Regions from separate parts of the Cronobacter muytjensii ATCC 51329 genome, predicted to be linked through region 2. Evidence: predicted binding sites of a transcription regulator. Region 2 holds the regulator's gene; the other holds the start of a gene.
The links. The regulator PhoB, encoded in region 2, activates phosphate uptake and scavenging genes when phosphate is short. The targets are predictions, from matches to a motif close to CTGTCATAAAACTGNCNNAT.

Region 1 (7,561 bases), 1.3 Mb from region 2:
CTTCCGCCATCGCCATGCTGCTCATCGCCAGCGCAATCGCGCCTGCCAGTAACGCTTTACCCGTCATTTTCATCCTGAGGTTCCCCATTCTTGTGGTCATTGCAGTTGTGGTGTTGTTGTTTTTCGCTACTTTATTTCCGCTTCGCTTGTAAGCGCAGCATTTAATAATGGTTTTAAGCCCTGCCGCCTGGCTAAAAGCAGCATACTCTGCTAAAAACATACCCCATTTTTATGAATTTGGAATCACTATTTTTCACGTCAATTATGGCGGGGAGCGGTCAAAAAACATCCGCCGCGCCTGTCACGCGGCGGGTTATCGGGTTTTACCAGCCTGCGGGCAGATAACCGAAGGCGGAGAGCACCGCGTAAATCGCGCTGGCCACATAGAGCACAACAATCAGCGTCTGGATCAGCGGATGCGTACTCCACGTACACTGCCAGCGGGGCGAGAGCTCCCCATGACGACGCGCGCCGCGCAAAATAAGAATAGGCATAATGGAAAGGATCACGCCGCTGAACACGCCTGCAAAGTAGAGCGCGTTCACAAAAGAGACCATGCCGCTGTAGGCAAGCGCGAACGGCGGCAGCGCCACCACCGCCAGCACGCCGAGGCGTTTGAACGGCTGCGCGTCGTCGCCGAGGCGGAATTTATCGAAGATATTCGTCAGAAAGCTACCGCCCAGGCCCCAGTAAGAGGTGAGCATCGCGCAGAGCGCGAAAATATTGGCCGAGAAAAACGCCCATTCGCCCAGCGCGCGGCCCCAGGAGATGGTCGCCACTTCAGAGATGTTATCAAGCCCGCTCAGCGCGATAACCGAGAGCGGCACCAGCGCCAGCAGCGTAAAGGTGATAATCATCCCGACGATAATCGCTTTCGGCAGTTTTTCTGGTTTGTCGGCGAAGCCGCGCGCCATTTCCGGCACGATGTATTGCGCGGCGAAGCAGAACGCGGTGACGTTAAATACCGGCACCATATAGCGCCAGTCGCCATCCAGTAGCCAGCGCATCTGAGTAGACTCATGCAGCAGCGTGGCAATCACCAGCACCGCTATCATCACCACCATGCCGATGCTGATAAATTTCTCGCCGCGACCAATGGCTTTCAGGCCGAGCCAGAGAATACCTGCCGCCGGAATAAAGAAAATCAGGCTGCCGATGGCGGGCGACACGCCGATAAGCGAACTCAGAAGTTTGCCGCTGCCGGTCATGTAGGCGGTGAGCGCGCCGACGCTGTTGACGCATACCGAAGCAAACATCAGCCAGGCGCCGATGCGCCCGACGTAACGCCCCGCGAGACCGCTTAACTGCAAATGCGCGCGGGTGCGCAGCGTCGCTTCGGCGACATAAAGCATGGTGATAGTGGTCAGCACGCCGACGACGGCAAGCCAGAACAGAAGCGGCATAAAGCCCGCTTTGCTTGAGGCATAGGCGATAGAGAGGACGCCTGCGCCGATATTGGTGCCAACGATCATCGCCACGCCTTCGAGGAAGCTCAGTGATTTCGGTGATGACGCAGCCCGCTCTCGGGCCGCCCACAGTGAAGCGGAGGTTGTGTTTTCAGACATAGTTCTTCCTTAAATATCCGGCGGCTATCACCACCGGAAGCGGTTGTGTTCACGGTGTTTTATTGTGTTAGCAAGTGAGATATTTAAGCTTCGGGCCTGTCAGCCTCCCGAAGCGCGCTCCTTCGCAGGTTCCCCAAAGACGCGCCGTTATGGCCCGCTGCCGCGCGGCGGCCAGGCCATAAGGCGGGCGCCCTCGGGGTATTTCCTGTTTCGTGTTGCGGGACGGTTTTGTCTGCCTTGTGCGGTGGGTTGCTGCGCTTCCCCCCCTACGGGCTGTGGCGGGTAAGCCGTGCGTGCCCGCCGTTCAAACCGTTATCGCCGTTACCGCCCCAGCGCGCGGGAGAGGATCGCCAGCGCTTTGCTGAACTGCGCATCCGGAATAGTCAGCGGATACAGGAAGCGGATAACGTTGCCGTAAACGCCGCAGCTCAACAGCAGCAGCCCCTCTTCACGGGCGCGCGCCTGCACGTCCTGGGTAAACGACGGCGACGGCTTGCCGGTCTGCGGATCGTTGAATTCCACGGCCACCATTGAGCCCTGCCCGCGCACCTCCGCGATGGCCGGGCAATGCTGACGCGCCTGATTCAGCACTTCTTTCAGGTGCTGGCCCAGCTCGTTCGCGCGCTGGCACAGATTTTCCTCATCAATCACGTCCAGCACCGCATGCGCCGCCGCGACCGCCAGCGGGTTGCCCGCATAGGTGCCGCCGAGGCCGCCCGGGGCGGGCGCGTCCATCACCTCCGCTCGCCCCACCACGCCGGAAAGCGGCATACCGCCCGCCAGGCTTTTCGCCATCGTCAACAGGTCAGGCTTCACGCTGTAGTGTTCCATCGCGAACAGCTTGCCGGTGCGTGCGAAACCGGTCTGCACCTCATCGGCAATCAGCAGGATCCCGTGCTCGTCACAAAGCGCGCGCAGCGCCTGCATAAACGCGGGCGGCGCCACGTTAAAGCCGCCTTCGCCCTGAACCGGCTCCAGCACGATGGCCGCCACCTGATCCGGCGCGATATCCGCTTTGAAAATGCGCTCAAGGCTCGCCATCGCGTCGTCCACCGATACGCCGTGCAGTTCATTCGGGTACTGCGCGTGGAACACGGAGCCAGGGAACGGGCCGAAGCCGATTTTGTACGGCGCGACTTTGCCGGTCAGCGCCATTGTCATAAACGTGCGTCCGTGGAAGCCGCCGCCAAAGGTGATAAGGCCAGGACGACGGGTATACGCGCGGGCAATTTTCACGGCGTTTTCGACGGCTTCCGCGCCGGTGGTGAAGAAAGCGGTTTTCGCCGGGCCGTCAATGGGCGCGCGTCCGTTGATGCGCTCGGCCAGCGACACATAACTTTCGTAGGGCACAATCTGGTACGCCGTATGGGTAAAGGCGCGCAGCTGGTTTTCGATGGCTTCCACGACGCGCGGGTGGCGATGGCCGGTGTTCAGCACCGCGATGCCTGCCGCGAAGTCGATAATCTCGTTGCCTTCCACGTCCCACAGGGTGGCGTTTTCGGCTTTTTCGGCATAGAAGCCGCACATGACGCCGACGCCACGTGGGGTGGCGCTCTGACGACGTTGGTTCAATTCTGAATTTTTCACCCGCATTCTCCTGCTGATAAACGTCACTTTTTAGCAACAAACCTGAAACAGTGACGTTTATTTACCCAGGCTATGGCCCTATAATCGAGTACCAGTTTCGAATAAATGAGGGATCCAATTGCATTCTTTAGTGTCCGATCTCTTATTACTTCGTCTCGGTGAACAACGCGACGAGCGCCTGCATAAGCGGCTTTATAACGCGCTGCGCCTGACTATTCTCGACGGTAGCCTGCCGCCGCAAAGCCGTCTGCCCGCGTCCCGGGATCTTGCCCAGCAGCTCGGCCTTTCTCGAAACACAGTTTTAACAGTTTATGAACAATTGCTGGCGGAAGGATATGTGACGTCACGCGCTGGCAGCGGAACATTCGTCGCCGGAATGCTGCCGGACAGCCTGTTATCTGCGCCGCCGGTGGCGCAAGGGGAGCACGATCGCGTACCGCCCGCAGGCTTCTCTTCACGCGGAAAAACGCTGCTCGGGCAGGTGAGCGCCAGCCCAAAACAGTGGGGCGCGTTTATTCCTGGCGTGCCGGATGTCCACGCGTTTCCACATCAGCTCTTCAGTAAAATCCAGGCGCGACTCAGTCGCCGTCCAACCCCGCAGCGCCTCACCTATAGCTGTCAGGGCGGCACACCGGAGCTGCAACGCGCGCTGGTCGATTATTTGCGGGTGTCGCGCTCGGTGCACTGCACTGCCGACCAGGTGCTGATCACTGAAGGCATCCACCAGGCTATCGATCTTGTGGCGCGCATGCTGTGCGATCACGGCGATGTGGCGTGGGTAGAGGAGCCGTCGTACTGGGGCATCCGCCATGTATTGCAGATGAACGAGGTGAATATCGCGCCGGTGATGGTCGACCGCGCGGGCATGGTGCCGCCAGCGCGCCGGGAGACGCCGCCGCGGCTGATTTTCGTCACGCCGTCGCACCAGTACCCGCTCGGGGCGGTGATGAGCCTGGAGCGCCGCCAGCGGCTGCTGACGCTGGCGCGCCAGACCGGCAGCTGGATTGTGGAAGACGATTACGACAGCGAATTTCGCTTCTCAGGCCAGCCAATCCCGGCATTACAGGGGCTCGTGGCCGACCCGCCGGTGATTTACATCGGCACCTTCAGCAAAACGCTTTATCCGGGCCTGCGCATCGGCTATGTGGTGTTGCCGCGCGCGCTGGCGCAGGAGATGAAAACCGCGCATGCGGAGCTCTATCGCGGCGGACATTCGATTATCCAGGCGGCGCTGGCGGAGTTTATCGAGGCGGGGCATTACAGCGCGCATATCCGGCGTATGCGGCTGCTGTATGGCCGTCGCCGGGCCTGCCTGACCGCGCTTATCACGCGCTATCTTGGCCCGCAGGCGCTGTCAGATTTCAGCGATAATGCCGGGCTGCATCTGGTGCTGAATCTGCCGGATGACGCCGACGATGTGGCGATCGCCCGGCTCGCCAACGAACGCGATATTCTGGTGCGTCCGCTCTCGCGCTATTACCTGACGGAAAACCGGCGGCGTGGTCTGCTGATGGGCTTCGCCTGCGTGGCGGAAGAGAAAATGGAGGGCGCGTTTAAAGCGCTGCTGGCGTGTATTGAGGCAGCGTACCCGCAACTTATCCGGTACGCCTGAAACAAAACACCCCGCTTAAGGCGGGGTGTCATCAGGCTGCGTGGCTCAGGCTTCTATCGCGGCGCGCAGTTTTTTCATCGCATTTTTTTCAAGCTGACGTACGCGCTCGGCGGAAACGCCGTAGCGATCGGCCAGCTCCTGCAGCGTGCTTTTGTTGTCTTCGTCCAGCCAGCGCGCGCGAATGATCTGCTGGCTGCGCTCGTCGAGACCCTGCATGGCGTCGGTCAGTTTGTCGGCGGCGTGCTCTTCCCAGTTGTCATCCTCAATGCCGTCAGCAAAGTTGGAAGACTTGTCCTGAAGGTACAGCACCGGGGCCATCGGCTGGCTGTCGCCCGCGTCATCGTCTGATGACATATCAAACGTCATATCCTGCGCGGCCATACGCGATTCCATTTCGCGCACATCTTTGCTGGAGACACCGAGCTCACGAGCCACCATTTCCACTTCGTCCTGGTTAAACCAGCCCAGACGCTGCTTCGTTTTACGCAGGTTAAAGAACAGCTTACGCTGCGCTTTAGTGGTAGCGACTTTCACGATGCGCCAGTTACGCAGCACATATTCGTGGATCTCCGCTTTGATCCAGTGCACGGCGAAGGAAACCAGACGCACGCCTACTTCCGGGTTGAAGCGACGCACCGCTTTCATCAGGCCGATATTGCCTTCCTGAATCAGATCCGCCTGCGGCAGGCCATAGCCCGCATAGTTACGAGCGATATGAACAACAAAACGCAGGTGGGACAGGATCAGCTTTTTCGCTGCTTCCAGATCGCCCTGGTAATGCAGCTTTTCAGCCAGTGCCCGCTCTTCGTCTGCCGATAACATCGGCCAGGCGTTGGCCGCCCGGATATACGACTCCAGGTTACCGACCGGGGCTAAAGCTAAAGTTTGCATTTCTTTGGTCATTCAAATCCTCTCAATCGACATCGGACTGGCGTTCGTCCCCATCAGGCAACAAACGGGCCAGCATGGTTGAGCAACGAGACTATCAGCCACTCTTTTATCAGACCGTGATTTTATCCACAAGTTCCCTTAAGGCTTGTGTATAAATTACGCACAAAATGTGACATTGCTATGAAAAAGCGTGGGCAGGAGAAGCGGAATTCATCGGTACGTATCCCCTGCTGACGGGAACTCGTAGCAGGGGATGATTATAACAAATATTTTTTATTCCGGAGTAAAGTGACGTAAATGTTGCACGGTCGCAAGCCAGGCGGCTGCCCAGCCAATCATCGAGCAGACCAGCAGCAGCAACAGGCATTCATCAAAAGATAACCCGCTGATTTCAAACGTCGTTCCGAAAACTTTCGCCACATCCGTCACGGCGGCGGATAACCGCATCACCAAAATTTCTGACAGAATCAGTGAAAGTAATGCGCCGGTAAAACCGAGCAGCGCGCCGCCGTAAAGGAACGGGCGCAGAATAAAACCATCCGTCGCGCCAATCAGTTTTTGCACATTAATCGTGTCGCGACGCGCGAAAATGCTCAGGCGCACGCTGTTGCCGATGACGAGGAACACCGCCGCCACCATCAATACGCCAATCATCGCCGCCACGCGGCCGACCAACCCGGTGAGCGCCGCAAGCCGCGCGAACCAGCTGTCATCCATACGGACTTCGTCAACGCCCTGCAACCGCGCCACGCGATCGCGCAGCGTATTAAGCGCCTCGCTGCTCTGGAAATCGAGCTTCGGCTCGACCACGACTACTGCTGGCAGCGGGTTTTCTTCCAGCATATCGAGCGCGCCGCCAAAGCCTGACCAGTTGCGGAACTCGCCCAGCGCTTCGTCGCGCGACAGGTAATTGACCTTCGCCACGCCCGGTTCGGCCTGAAGCTGGCCCACCACCTGCTGCGCGGCATTATCGTCGAGCGTTTTATCGAGATAAACGGTTATCTGCGGCGACGGGTAATACTGGGTCGCCGCCTCGCTGACGTTTTTGTACACCATGTAGCAGACGCTCGGCAGCGTCAGCGAAATGGCGATCACCATGATGGTTAAAAACGTGGCGAGCGGTTTGCTTTTCAGATCGGCAAGCGCGCCCTGCCAGGCGTAACGCACCTGTTCATTGATGCCGCCCTGCCGCGATTTGCCTTTGACGTTGGAGCCTTTATTTCGCTTCTGCACAGGCCGTCCTGTTTCACCGGAGGAACGCTGTTTACGGAAATTATCCAGCTTGTTGCTAAAGCGCCGAATTTCATTCAGCGCATCACGTTTATTCACCAACACGGCCTCCATGCAAATGCCCTTCGCTCAGGGTGAGCACCGGGTAACTGCGCCGTGAGATAAGCCCGGTGTCGTGCGTCGCCATCAGTACCGTCACCCCGACGCGGTTAAACTCTTCGAAAAGACGCAGAATGCCTTCCGAGAGAGCGTCGTCCAGGTTACCCGTCGGTTCATCCGCCAGCAGCACCGCCGGTTTATTGACCACCGCACGGGCGATCCCCACACGCTGCTGTTCACCGCCAGAGAGCTGGATCGGGAAATTTTTCGCTTTGTCCAGCAGGCCGACTTTATCCAGCGCCGCCGAGACGCGACGGCGAATATCTTCGCCGCTGGCGCCTGCGATGATCAGCGGGATCGCCACATTATCGTAGACGGTTCTGTCCATCAGCAGATGGTGATCCTGAAAAATCATGCCGATCTGGCGACGCAGAAACGGCACTTCACGGTTTTTCAGGCGGCTAATATCATGGCCGCCAAACCAGATTTTTCCGGCGCTGGGCCGTTCGATACCGCAAATCAGCTTCAGCAGCGTACTCTTACCGGCGCCGGAGTGGCCGGTAAGAAAAGACATCTC
Region 2 (7,561 bases):
CGCTTTACGGCGCATCAGCGGCGCAAAAGCCGACTGGAGCGTTGCCAGTTGCTGGCGCAGCGGGCGCTGTTCGTTGAGCGTCGAGAGCGCCTGAGCAACATCTTCAGGGGTGAGGAAAAGCCCGGCGTCCGGCAGCGCGTCGCGCTTGCGCCGGGTGGCGGCGAGACTGTCGTTAAGCGCCCGTATCTGTTGGCTGTCGCGTTTTTGCTGCGCCAGCACGGCGCGCCAGCCCGCCAGTTCGCTGCTCCAGAGGCGGTAGCGGTCGTGTTCCGTGAGCCAGCGGGCGACCCGGGCGAGGTCGTCTGCGCGGATCTGCGCCTGTTCCGCCGCCGCCTGGCGGATCTCCCGGCGGCGCTGGGCGCTTTCCTGTAAGCGAACGCTCACTTCTTCGTGCTGGCGCTGGGTCGCGGCAAGCGAGGTCTCAAGCTCCTGGCAGCGCAGCCAGGCCGGACGCAGTTTTTCGGCGGGCAGCGCCGCCTCCAGTTTTGCAAGCTGCGGGGCGGCCTCCTGCAATGCCTGTTCCGCCCGCGCCACGCCCTGACGCGCCGCCTCAAGCGCGGCGGCGAGCGCGGTGCGCTGCGTCAGCCACAGATGCTGTTGCTGGAGCTGACGCTGCTGCGCCAGTTGCGTTTTTTCATCGTCAGTAAGCGCCTGCAAACCTCTGGTAAGGCTTTCGCGCTGCGCGTCATCCAGAAGCGTCACGCCCTGCGCCTGGGATTCGAGCTTCTCAAGCTGGCTGCGCGCTTCCTTATGCTGTTCGAAAATACGCGCGGAGACCTGGCCGTAGATTTCAGTGCCGGTGAGCTCTTCTAACAGTTCGGCGCGGGCTTTGGCCTCGGCGTTGAGAAACGCGGCGAACTGCCCCTGCGAGAGCATCATCGATCGGGTGAAACGGTCATAATCCAGCCCGGTCAGCGCGGCGATGCGGTCAAGTTTGTCTTTGATTTTATCGGCGACGATTTTGCCATCGTCACAGCGCGCAAGCTCCACGCGCGGCGCCTGTAAATTGCCGTCCGGCTGGCCGCGGGCGCGGCTCTGGCTCCAGAACGCGCGCCAGGCGACGCCTTTAACTTCAAACTCCACCTCCGCCAGACATTCGGCGGTGTCGCGGGTCATTAAATCGTTCTGGCTTTGCGACAGCGCGTTCAGACGCGGCGTGCGGTGATAGAGCGCAAGGCAGATGGCGTCAAGCAGCGTGGTTTTGCCCGCGCCGGTCGGGCCGGTAATGGCGAACAGTCCGTTGCTGGCGAACGGCTCGGCGGTGAAGTCGATTTTCCATTCGCCTTTGAGTGAATTCAGGTTTTTCAGCCGCAGGGTTAAGATTTTCATGCCTCGTCTTCCTCGTGCAGGCTCTCCAGCGTGCGGGCGAACAGCGTGCGCAGCCGCGCCCGCTCTGGTTCTTCCAGCGCTTCCAGATCCAGGCGGCGCTCAAACACTTCTTCCACGCCCAGTTCGCTGAGGGTTTCAGTGCTGAGCGTGCCAAGTGCGCGCTCGCGCATCTCGCGGCTGCGACGCAGCAGGACGACTTCCACCGGCAGGCTTTCGGTAAGCTGGCTTATCTGGCGGTGCATGTCGTGCAGGAACTCTCCGGTGTCAATTTCAATATCGAGCCAGACTTTCGGCTCGTCGGGCGCGTCGCGCCACTGTTCGAGCTGGGCGGTGATGGACGCCAGGCTGCCTTTTAAGACCGCCAGCGGCTGGCTGACCGGCACCGGGAGCGCCGTGACGTCGCGCAGTTTGCCGTCGGCGAACTCCACCAGAAACACGCTTTTCTCTTTGCCGGTTTCATCAAAGCTCAGCGCAATCGGCGAGCCGCTGTAGCGGATATGCTCGCAGCCCGCGACCTTCTGGGCGCGGTGGATATGGCCAAGCGCGATGTAATCGGCGGGCGGAAAGCGATCCGCCGGAAACGCGTCGAGCGTGCCTATATAGATGTCGCGTACCGCGTCACTTTTCGTCACGCCGACGGTCGTGAGATGGCCGGTGGCGATAATCGGCAGATTACGCTCGCCGCGAAGCTGGCAGGCGGCCTCGTAGCACTGTTGATAGTGCTGGCTGATGGCCTCCAGCAGTTGCTGCTGTTTTTCGCGCCCCGACTGGCCGCTAAGGCTGCGCAGCACATCGCGCGGGCGCAAAAACGGAATGGGGCAGAGCACCGCGCCGGGCTCGCCGTCGCGCCGGTATAATAAGGTGGCCTGACTTTCCGGCGTCAGCCGGGCGCTGGCGATCACCTGCGTGTTAAGGCAGGCGAGCAGCTCGCGGGATTCATTCAGCGTCGCCACCGAATCGTGGTTGCCGCCCAGCACGATAAGCGGACAGTTCGTCGCCTGCAGTTTGACGACAAAGCGGTTGTAGAGCTCGCGCGCATAGCTCGGCGGCGCGCCGGTATCAAAAATGTCGCCTGCGACGATAATCGCGTCCACCTGATGCTCGATGGCAGCGCCGAGGAGCCAGTCGAGAAAGGCTTCATGCTCGGCGGCGCGGCTTTTGGCATAAAAATTTTGACCAAGATGCCAGTCTGAGGTATGCAGAATACGCATGGGATGCCCTGTGGCGAAAAAGCGAGAAGGGGATTATAAACATCCGGTACGGCGAGTGTCCTGTTTCGTCGCGCCGCGCGGTTTTTTCGCCTGCGCTGACAGGTCATCTTACGGTCATCTTTTTCATAAATCTGTCATAAATCTGACGCATAATGGCGCCGCATTACATTCTGTTTACTTTATTTAACAGGGCTAATCATGGCGAGACGTATTCTGGTCGTTGAAGATGAAGCACCTATCCGCGAGATGGTATGCTTCGTACTGGAACAAAATGGCTTCCAGCCGGTGGAAGCGGAAGATTATGACAGTGCGGTGAATCAACTCAATGAGCCCTGGCCGGATCTGATTTTGCTGGACTGGATGCTGCCTGGCGGATCGGGGATCCAGTTTATTAAACATATCAAACGCGAAGCGCTGACTCGCGAGATCCCGGTCGTGATGCTGACCGCGCGCGGCGAAGAAGAAGATCGCGTACGCGGTCTGGAAACGGGCGCGGATGATTACATTACCAAGCCGTTCTCCCCGAAAGAACTGGTGGCGCGCATCAAAGCCGTCATGCGCCGCATCTCCCCGATGGCGGTGGATGAAGTCATTGAAATGCAGGGCTTAAGTCTCGATCCATCATCGCACCGCGTGATGACCGGCGAAAATCCCCTCGACATGGGGCCAACGGAATTCAAACTGTTACACTTCTTTATGACGCACCCGGAGCGCGTTTACAGCCGCGAACAGCTGCTGAACCACGTCTGGGGTACGAATGTGTATGTGGAAGATCGCACTGTCGATGTGCATATCCGCCGCCTGCGCAAGGCGCTGGAACATAGCGGTCATGACAGAATGGTACAAACGGTGCGCGGTACGGGTTATCGGTTCTCGACCCGTTTTTAAACCCAAAACAGGAGTGTGACGCGTGCTGGAACGGCTGTCATGGAAAAGACTGGTGCTGGAGCTGTTGCTTAGCTGTATTCCGGCGCTGGTTCTCGGGGCGATATTCGGCTATCTGGCATGGTTTTTACTGGCGGCAGTGACCGGATTGCTCATCTGGCATTTCTGGAATCTGCTGCGCCTTTCCTGGTGGCTGTGGGTGGATCGCAGCATGACGCCGCCGCCTGGCAGCGGCAGCTGGGAGCCGCTGCTCTACGGGCTGCACCAGATGCAGTTGCGCAATAAAAAGCGTCGCCGTGAGCTGGGCAATCTTATCAAACGCTTTCGCAGCGGCGCGGAATCGCTGCCGGACGCCGTGGTGCTGACCACGGAAGAGGGCGCCATCTTCTGGTGTAACGGTCTTGCGCAACAGCTGCTTGGCCTGCGGTGGCCCGACGATAACGGGCAGAACATCCTTAACCTTCTGCGCTACCCGGAGTTCACCAGCTATCTGCGCGGCCAGGATTTCAACCGACCGCTGCATCTGGTGCTCAATAACGGGCGTCATCTTGAGTTTCGCGTGATGCCATACAGTGAAGAGCAGTTGCTGATGGTGGCGCGCGATGTCACACAGATGCATCAGCTCGAAGGCGCGCGACGCAACTTCTTTGCAAACGTCAGCCATGAGTTGCGCACGCCGCTGACCGTGTTGCAGGGCTATCTTGAGATGATGCATGAGCAGACGCTCGAAGGGCCGCTGCGTGAAAAAGCGCTGCATACCATGCGCGAGCAAACCTACCGGATGGAAGGCCTGGTAAAACAGCTACTGACGCTGTCGAAAATCGAGGCGGCGCCCGCGATGCAGCTCAACGAAACCATCGATGTGCCGATGATGCTGCGTGTCGTGGAGCGCGAAGCGCAGACGCTCAGCCAGCAGAAGCATACCTTTACGTTTGAGGTGGAACCACAGCTTAAAGTGCTTGGCAACGATGAGCAGTTGCGCAGCGCGATTTCCAACCTGGTCTATAACGCGGTGAACCATACGCCTGCGGGCACGCATATCACGGTGCGCTGGGAGCACACGCCGCATGGCGCGCGCTTTAGCGTGTCGGATACCGGGCCTGGGATCGCGGCGGAGCATATTCCTCGCCTGACGGAGCGCTTTTACCGGGTGGACAAAGCGCGCTCGCGCCAGACCGGCGGTAGCGGGTTAGGACTCGCGATTGTAAAACACGCGCTGACGCATCATGACGCGCGACTGGAGATTGAAAGTACGCCCGGCAAAGGAACGACGTTTTCGTTTCTGCTGCCGGAAAGACTCATTGCCGCCGCGCCTGCCAAAGCGGTTTCTGTAGTGTAACTCGTCACGTCTGCTTTCCGGGGCCAGCCATAAGCTGGCCTTATTCATTTTTTATCCACCTTGCAGCGCTTTTTACATCGTTTGTTGCTTTTTTGCTCGCGCGAATCGCCGGAGGTTTTTTAGGAAATTAGATTTTATCACTGCCCCGAAACTTAGATCTGGCATAAAGGTCTGGTTTTACGATCCCGTCTTGCCTTTAAACGTTATAAGCGTTTAAATTGCGCCCCTGCTATTGCCAGACCGACTGTTTTTGCGTGGTAAACTGAAAAACAATTCTTCGCCAGCGTAATCGGGAAGCATATCCCGCTGTCGCCGTCTGAAATAGCCGCGTTTTCGTCAGGCAACTGACGGTAAAAAATATTTATTTCAACACCACATCCACAGGCAGTAAATCTTATGACCCATCAGTTAAAATCGCGCGACATTATCGCACTGGGGTTTATGACCTTTGCGCTGTTCGTCGGCGCGGGTAACATCATTTTCCCTCCTATGGTTGGTTTGCAGGCCGGTCCGCATGTGTGGACGGCGGCGATCGGCTTTCTGATAACCGCTGTTGGTCTGCCTGTGCTGACCGTGGTGGCGCTGGCGAAGGTCGGCGGCGGCGTTGACAGCCTGAGCCATCCGATCGGCCGCGTGGCGGGTATTCTGCTGGCGACCGTCTGCTACCTGGCGGTAGGGCCGCTGTTCGCGACGCCGCGTACCGCCACCGTGTCGTTCGAAGTGGGCATTGCGCCACTGACCGGCGACGGCGCGCTGCCGCTGCTGATTTACAGCCTGGTCTATTTCGCGCTGGTGATCCTGGTCTCGCTCTATCCGGGCAAACTGCTGGATACCGTGGGCAACTTTCTGGCGCCGCTGAAAATCATCGCGCTGGTGGTGCTGTCGGTCGCGGCCATTCTCTGGCCGGCGGGCGATATCAGCGTGGCGACAGAGGCCTACCAGAAAGCGGCGTTTTCCAACGGGTTTGTGAATGGCTATCTGACGATGGATACCCTGGGCGCAATGGTGTTCGGGATTGTTATCGTCAACGCGGCGCGCTCGCGCGGCGTTACCGACTCTCGTCTGCTGACGCGCTACACGGTGTTCGCAGGCCTGATGGCGGGCGTGGGCCTGACGCTGCTCTATCTGGCGCTGTTCCGCCTGGGCTCTGACAGCGCGACGCTGGTGGATCAATCCGTTAACGGCGCGGCTATCCTGCACGCTTATGTTCAGCATACCTTCGGCGGTGCGGGCAGCTTCCTGCTGGCGGCGCTGATTTTCCTGGCATGCATGGTGACCGCGGTCGGCCTGACCTGCGCCTGCGCTGAGTTCTTCGCGCAATACCTGCCGCTCTCCTACCGCACGCTGGTCTTTATCCTGGGGCTGTTCTCCATGGTGGTGTCGAACCTCGGCTTAAGCCAGCTGATTCAGTTCTCGATTCCTGTGCTGACGGCCATCTATCCGCCGTGTATCGCACTGGTTGTGCTGAGCTTTACCCGCGGCTGGTGGCATAATGCGAGCCGTGTTATCGCCCCGGCGATGGCGGTCAGTCTGCTGTTCGGTTTGATTGATGGGGTGAAAGCCTCGGCGATAAGCGGTATCCTTCCGGCCTGGACTCAGAAACTGCCGATGGCGGATCAGGGGCTGGCCTGGCTGCTGCCGACCATCGTGATTGCGCTGGCGGCGGCCGTCTGGGATCGCATGGCCGGACGGAGCGTGACTTCCACCGCACACTGATCGTCGGTTGATTGTTGAACCACGGGGCCTGGCTCCGTGGTTTTTTTATTGTATGACGTGGTACTGGAAAGATGGAAAACGAGAACAAGCTCAAGCGCGGATTGAGTACAAGACACATCCGCTTTATGGCGCTGGGTTCAGCGATTGGCACCGGCCTGTTTTACGGCTCGGCGGACGCCATCAAAATGGCAGGCCCAAGCGTACTGCTGGCCTACATTATTGGCGGCGTGGCGGCGTATATCATCATGCGCGCGCTCGGCGAAATGTCGGTGCATAACCCGGCGGCGAGCTCTTTCTCTCGCTATGCGCAGGATAACCTCGGCCCGCTCGCGGGTTATATCACCGGCTGGACCTACTGCTTTGAAATCCTGATTGTCGCCATCGCCGACGTGACCGCTTTCGGCATCTATATGGGCGTCTGGTTTCCGGCGGTGCCGCACTGGGTCTGGGTGCTGAGCGTGGTGCTGATTATCTGCGCCATTAACCTGATGAGCGTCAAAGTGTTCGGCGAGCTGGAGTTCTGGTTCTCGTTCTTTAAAGTCGCCACCATTATCATCATGATTGCCGCCGGTATCGGCATCATTATCTGGGGCATCGGCAACGGCGGCCAGCCGACCGGTATCCATAACCTGTGGAGCAACGGCGGCTTCTTTGCGAACGGCTGGATTGGCACCGTGATGGCGCTGCAGATGGTGATGTTCGCCTATGGCGGCATTGAGATTATCGGCATCACGGCGGGCGAGGCGAAAGACCCGGCGAAATCCATTCCGCGCGCCATCAACTCCGTACCGCTGCGTATTCTGGTGTTTTATGTCGGTACGCTGTTTGTGATCATGTCTATCTATCCATGGAACGAAGTCGGCACCAACGGCAGCCCGTTCGTCCTGACCTTCCAGCATATGGGCATTACCGTCGCGGCGGGTATCCTGAACTTCGTGGTGCTGACCGCTTCACTGTCGGCGATCAACAGCGATGTCTTCGGCGTCGGTCGCATGCTTCACGGCATGGCGGAGCAGGGCAGCGCGCCGAAAGTGTTCGCCAAAACCTCGCGTCGCGGCATTCCGTGGGTGACGGTGGTCGT

Region 1: rpoH (RNA polymerase sigma factor RpoH) is a predicted target of PhoB. The motif match lies at 5,823-5,842, and genes of this name have one in related genera.

Annotation. Positions count from the first base shown of each region.
Region 1 covers NZ_CP012268.1:4,310,638-4,318,198, reverse strand. The annotation lists gene AFK63_RS19735 (branched-chain amino acid ABC transporter substrate-binding protein) at 1-73, opposite strand, end outside; gene AFK63_RS19730 (aromatic amino acid transport family protein) at 324-1,565, opposite strand; gene AFK63_RS19725 (4-aminobutyrate--2-oxoglutarate transaminase) at 1,887-3,152, opposite strand; gene pdxR (MocR-like pyridoxine biosynthesis transcription factor PdxR) at 3,271-4,764, shown strand; gene rpoH (RNA polymerase sigma factor RpoH) at 4,810-5,667, opposite strand; gene ftsX (permease-like cell division protein FtsX) at 5,929-6,984, opposite strand; gene ftsE (cell division ATP-binding protein FtsE) at 6,977-7,561, opposite strand, start outside.
Region 2 covers NZ_CP012268.1:2,968,663-2,976,223, reverse strand. The annotation lists gene sbcC (exonuclease subunit SbcC) at 1-1,329, opposite strand, end outside; gene sbcD (exonuclease subunit SbcD) at 1,326-2,540, opposite strand; gene phoB (phosphate response regulator transcription factor PhoB) at 2,739-3,428, shown strand; gene phoR (phosphate regulon sensor histidine kinase PhoR) at 3,451-4,764, shown strand; gene brnQ (branched-chain amino acid transporter carrier protein BrnQ) at 5,161-6,480, shown strand; gene proY (proline-specific permease ProY) at 6,552-7,561, shown strand, end outside.